2 regions of the Rothia sp. 27098_8_161 genome follow, and region 1 is predicted to be linked to the other one. Evidence: predicted binding sites of a transcription regulator. Region 1 holds the regulator's gene; the other holds the start of a gene.
What was found. Region 1 encodes HspR, which represses chaperone genes until heat shock. Its sites were predicted from a motif close to AAGTTGAGTCNNNNNGACTCAACTT; they were not measured.
Positions count from the first base shown of each region.

Region 2: the regulator HspR is predicted to act here: its motif matches at 1,969-1,993, upstream of clpB (ATP-dependent chaperone ClpB).

Region 1 covers NZ_JAPWAL010000006.1:43,353-46,455, forward strand. Annotated here, with positions in the region: gene O3648_RS03815 (DnaJ domain-containing protein) at 196-1,173, shown strand; gene O3648_RS03820 (heat shock protein transcriptional repressor HspR) at 1,177-1,647, shown strand; gene trmB (tRNA (guanosine(46)-N7)-methyltransferase TrmB) at 1,895-2,701, opposite strand; gene O3648_RS03830 (hypothetical protein) at 2,917-3,103, opposite strand, start outside.
Region 2 covers NZ_JAPWAL010000009.1:9,264-12,366, forward strand. Annotated here, with positions in the region: gene clpB (ATP-dependent chaperone ClpB) at 1-1,916, opposite strand, end outside; gene O3648_RS04630 (aldo/keto reductase) at 2,184-3,047, shown strand; gene O3648_RS04635 (MerR family transcriptional regulator) at 3,064-3,103, shown strand, end outside.

The DNA of each region.
Region 1 (3,103 bases):
TGGCGTGGGTTTCGGCGAGCTGTGGCGGCGGTTAACAGGCTTGTAGGGGTGCTATTTTTTTGGCTCAGCCCTTTCAAAATTGAGTCAAGTAGACTAAACTTTTATATAGAGTATTAAGACAAGCACGCGGTGCCCCTGCAAGCCGTCCCGTAACCGAGGAGGGCGGCGCATCACCGCACGAAGGAGAAACACAACATGGCAAGCGAAAACTGGATAACTGACGACTTCTACAAGACCCTAGGTGTTAGCGAAGATGCCAGCGAAAGCGACATTAAGAAGGCGTATCGCAAGCTCTCACGCAAGTACCACCCGGACCTTAACCCCGGCGACGCCGCAGCAGAGAAGAAGTTCAAGGAAATCTCGGAAGCATACGATGTGCTCTCCGATAAGAAGCAGCGCGAAGAGTACGACCAGATCCGCCGCTACGGTGCCGCAGGCATGGGGGGTTTCGGCGGTGGCGGTTACACCGGTTACCCCGGCGCGGACGCATTCGGTGGCTTCAGCAACGGCGGCGCAGGGATCAACATTGACGACCTGCTCGGCGGCCTCTTCGGTGGCAGTGCCGGCGGCTCCCGACGCTCCGCAGGCTTCACCAGCGCAGACTTCGGCGGCATGGGTGGTGGCGGCTTCGGCGGCGCACAGCACGCAGCACCCGAAGAAAGTACTACCAGCACCCGCATCAGCCTCGCCCAGGCATACACCGGCGCGACCGTGACTGTGTTCCTGCCGGACGGCTCCCACACCGAGGCACGCATCCCCGCAGGTATCAAGGACGGTCAGAAGGTTCGACTGCGCGGCAAGGGCCTGCGCGGCGGTGACCTGAAGGTCACCGTGCGCGTTTCTGAAGATTCCGTGTACTCCCGCGAGGGCAACAACCTGATTCTGCGCGCACCCGTCACCCTCGCCGAGGCCGTCGACGGCGCCGTGATTGAGGTGCCCCTGCCCGACGCATCCACTGTGAAACTGCGCTTGGCACCCGGCCAGGTCGGCCGCCGACTGCGCGCTAAGGGCCGCGGCTTCAAGGCTAAGGGCGGCGACGGCGACCTGCTGGTCATCCCCGAAATCGTACTCCCCACCGAGCTGAGCGCAGAGGCGCAGGAAGCATTCGATAAATTCGTAAAACTGGCACCGCAGGAGAACCCGCGTAAGGATCTGTTGAAGAAGGCTAAGTAAACCATGGCATCTCGAGAATCATCATCTAAGTCCCGTAGCGGCAAGCCGTTGCACAGTGTGGACCGCCCGGTTTTCGTGATTTCTGTGGCGGCTGAACTGGCCGGCATGCACCCACAGACTCTGCGCCAGTACGACCGTATTGGCCTGGTCCAGCCTTCGCGTGCGCCGGGTAAGGCGCGCCGCTATTCGCAGCGTGATGTGAACCGTCTGCAGCAGATTCAGCAGCTCTCGCAGGAGGGTGTCTCCCTGGAAGGTATTCGCCGCATTATTGAGCTGGAATCCCTCGTGGAGCAGCAACAGGAGCAGATCGCGGCGTTGCAGCGTCAGGTTGAGGACGCGAAGGTGAAGCTGGGCATGGCGGAGCGCGTGTTCGCCGCCGGTACCAGTGGCGATGTGGTGCATATTGCCCGCGGTACCCGCCCGGCGCCTCGTCGGCGTTCTTCGGCGGTGGTTCTCTACCGTAAGCCGCGTTAACCTGTTAGGCTAGGATAAACGGCTCGGCTGTTCTGGCCCATCTGCGCTAGTCAGCCACCCATATAGGCTTGTGCGTCTTAGCGTTGTGCGAGCGAGGTAGGGTAGACCCCCGCCCGCATGCACTTAGACCCACACACAAGAAGGTGAGGCTCCCCGAATGATCGGGGAGCCTCACCTTCTTTAACGTATGCACTTTGCGCGGCGGCGGGAAATCACATGGCGGTAACTCTTGCTAGCGCTGCTCCGCTTACTTGCGGCGGTAAGTCAGATCGTGCGCGCGGCGGCCCGCCTCCTGAGCCTTACGCTCAAAGCTGGTGAGAGTACGACCCTCCCAACGCGGAGCCCAGCCACCCAGCGGATCCTCCTCGGTCGCACCGGCGCCTGGGTTCACGTTCTCAAAGTCGGGGTGCGCCTCCAGAACCTCACGCATGACCAGGGCATACTCCTCCCAGTCAGTCGCCAGACGCCAAATGCCGCCGGGCTTGAGCACACGCGCAACCTTATCAGCAAACGCCGGGGACACCAGGCGGCGCTTGTGGTGGCGGGACTTGTGCCAGGGATCCGGGAAGAACACCCACAGCTCATCCACGGAGTTCTCCTCAAGCATGTTGTCGAGCAGCTCGGGTGCGTTCGCCTGAGCCACACGCACGTTCTCCACGCCGGCGTTACCCATCTTCAGCAGCAGGTCTGCGATGCCGGGGGTGTACACCTCAACGGCAAGGAAGTTTGCCTCGGGCACCTCAACTGCGCGGTGCACGATTGCCTCTCCCAGACCGGAACCAATCTCGACGACCTGGTACGCCTTACGGCCGTAAATCTTGACCGGGTCGAAAGTCGCCTCGGGGGCTACGGAAGTATCGGTGCGCAGGCGCGGGATGTCCAGCACATGGGTGGGGGAGTAGGTGTCCCACGCCTTCTGACGGCGCGCGGTGAGGCGATCGCCGCGGCGGACGAAGGAGTAGGGCTGGCGGAAGAATTCCTCGGGAACCGGCTTCTTGGCCTTTTCTTCGGTAGATTCGGGTGCCTGGGTAGGCTGTGTGTTCTCAGTAGACATACCTAAAAGAATAGCGTAGCGCCGCTACACCGTGCGGTTTCGTGGTGTGTGGGGCTGGCGTGACGCTGAACCAGCCGGGCGTGACGCTGAACTAGTCGGGCGTATGCCGGTCTGAGAAATACAGAAATTCAACGCGCAGACAAAAGTGCGGCGGGAACGATTATTGTTCCCGCCGCACTTTCGTGAGGTCGTCTGAGTGAGTTAGCGTGTGGGGCTTACTTCTTGGAGCCCAGCAGTGCCAGGCCTGCGCCGAGCAGCACGATGTTGTTTGCGAGCTGCTGGCCGTCCTGGGTGGGGCGGAAGGTTGCGTCGTGCATATCCGGGTTGCGGAAGTACATGGTCATCAGGTTTGCCGCGAATGCGGTCAGGCCTGCGCCCGCCAGGCGTGCGGGGACGAAGGGG
Region 2 (3,103 bases), on a different contig from region 1:
TATTCACTCATGTCGATGCGTACCAGGGCACGCTCGTCATCGAACTGAAACTCAGCCAGTGCCTTAGCCAGCTCAGTCTTACCGACACCGGTCGGGCCAAGGAACAGGAAGGAACCAATCGGGCGATCCGGGTCGGAGATGCCAGCACGGGCGCGGCGGACAGCGTCAGAGACAGCTACCACTGCGTCTTCCTGACCAATCAGGCGGGTACCGATGCGCTTCTCCATTTCGAGCAGCTTCTCAGATTCGCCCTGCATCATGCGACCTGCAGGAATACCGGTCCAGGAGGAGATAACCTCAGCGATATCGTCTGCGGTGACCTCTTCGGAGACCATGGATTCGTTCTTAGCGCGGTCCTCGGCACGCTGTGCTTCCTCCAGTTCGGCTTGCTTTGCGGGAATCTCGCCGTAGAGCAGGCGGGATGCCTCAGCAAGGTTACCTTCACGCTGTGCCACCTCGGCGCGGGAGCGCAGCTCGTCAATCTCAGTCTTGAGGTCACCCACGCGGTTCAGGTTCGTCTTCTCGGCTTCCCAACGGGCGTTGAGGGAGTCGAGTTGTTCTTTCTTGTCTGCCATGTCCTTGCGCAACGCTTCCAGACGCTCCACGGATGCGGGATCGGTTTCGCCGGCAAGCGCGAGTTCCTCCATGGTGAGGCGGTCCACGGCGCGGCGCAACTGGTCGATTTCCTCCGGTGCGGAGTCAATTTCCATGCGCAGGCGGGATGCTGCCTCGTCGATCAGGTCAATTGCCTTGTCCGGCAGCTGACGGGAGGGAATGTAACGGTTGGACAAGGTTGCTGCGGCAACCAGCGCGGAGTCAGCAATCTGCACCTTGTGGTGTGCCTCGTAGCGTTCTTTCAAGCCACGCAGAATACCGATGGTGTCCTCGACGCTGGGCTCGCCCACGTACACCTGCTGGAAGCGGCGCTCCAGTGCGGGGTCCTTCTCGATGTTCTCGCGGTACTCATCCAGGGTAGTGGCACCGATCAGGCGCAGCTCACCACGGGCAAGCATGGGCTTGAGCATGTTGCCTGCATCCATGGAGCCTTCGGATGCGCCAGCACCGACGACGGTGTGAATCTCGTCGATGAAGGTCACGATCTGACCTTCGGACTTCTTGATTTCTTCGAGGACTGCCTTCAGGCGTTCCTCGAATTCACCGCGGTACTTTGCGCCTGCGACCATGGAGCCCAGGTCCAGACTGATGAGGGTCTTGCCGCGCAGAGATTCGGGCACGTCGCCGGAAACCATGCGCTGCGCCAGGCCTTCCACGACGGCGGTCTTACCGACACCGGGCTCACCAATCAAAACGGGGTTGTTCTTGGTGCGGCGGGAGAGCACCTGCACGACGCGGCGAATCTCAGAGTCGCGGCCGATGACTGGGTCTAGCTTGCCTGCGCGGGCAATGGCGGTCAGGTCGGTGCCGTATTTTTCGAGCGCCTGGAAGGTGCCTTCGGGGTCGGGGGTGTCCACGGTGCGGTCTCCTCGGACGTTGGGGATGGTCTGTGCGATGAGCTCTGCGGTAGCGCCGAGCTTGTGCATTGCGGTTGCGGTGCTATCGGTGCCGCTGGCAATGCCCAGCAGAATCATTTCGGTAGAAACGTAGGTATCTCCAAAGCCCTGGGCACGGGTCTGTGCCGCCTGCAGAGCAGAGAGCGCTGCACGGCTAAGGGAAGCATTCTGCACGGAGGCACCGGATGCCTTCGGCAACTTCTTGATTTCAGCGGATGCCGCCTCGGAGATAGCGTCCACATCCAGGCCTGCAGCCTTGAGGACTGCTACGGCGACGCCTTCGCGCTGGTCCATGAGGGCCTTGAGGATGTGCGCAGTTTCAATAGTGGGGTTGCCGGCGGTTTGAGCGTTAGTATTTGCCGCCGAGATGACTTCTTGACTCTTGGTGGTGAACTTGTTGTCCATGGTGTTCCTTTCGTATTTCGAGGGGCTTATCCTATGCGCCACTGCATTATATAACTTGAGTCTACTCCACTCAACTATGTTTCGCAAGCCTCCTGCAAAAAAAATTTTCGTATTTTTCGCCCCACCTCACACCCCCTGACCCCGAACAAAAGCCCCAGTCAAAACTGCATTGTTATGCGGAGCAGACTCTCGCTGGATTTGCTTGGGAGCCGCTCCCAAGTTGTTAGATGATTATGTTCCATTCATTGACTGAAGAAGGAGAGTGTCATGCTTGACGCGTTGACCATGTCTAATGGTCGTTCCATCCCCGCTCAGGGTTTCGGAGTTTTCCAGATTCCAGCCGAGCAGACTGCTGACGCGGTGGCTCAGGCTATTGAAGTCGGCTACCGCCATATCGATACCGCACAGTCTTACTTCAACGAGGAGACCGTAGGTGAGGGTATCCGTCGCAGCGGGATCGACCGCAGTGAACTGTTCGTCACCACGAAGGTCTGGTTGGACAACTATGGTGAGGATGCCACCTATGCCAGTGTGAAGGCTTCTCTGGAGAAGCTGGGGCTTGAATATGTGGATTTGATGCTGTTGCATCAGCCGTTCAATGATGTTTACGGTTCCTGGCGGGCCCTGGAGCAAGCCCAGGCGGATGGGCTGATTCACTCCATCGGGGTCGCTAACTTTACTCCAGCTCGCCTGCACGATCTGGGTTCGTTCAACGCCGTCTATCCGGTGGTTAACCAGATTGAGATTAACCCCTTCCATCAGCAGGTAGAGCGGGTTGCTGAGCTGCAAAAGCTCGGAGTTACCGTTGAAGCGTGGGCACCCTTTGGTGAAGGCCGCTCAGGCTTGTTCGACAATCCAGTGTTGACTGGTATTGGCCAGCAGTACGGTAAGTCAGTGGCACAAGTGGTGTTGCGCTGGCTGTATCAGCGTGGGATTGTGGCACTGTCCAAGTCAGTACACCCGGAGCGGATGCAGCAGAACTTCGCGATTGATGATTTCGCTCTGACTGAGGCGGATATGGCCACTATCGCAGGTTTGGACGCCGGGGCGTCATTGTTCTTTGATCACGAGGCAACCGGCACGGTGGATTACTTCACCAATCTGATTGCTCAGCGACGTAACAACAACTAAGGCACTCATGAGTAGATTGTATTCAACGAAGGAGGCAGCTGAGGTCAGTGGTATCG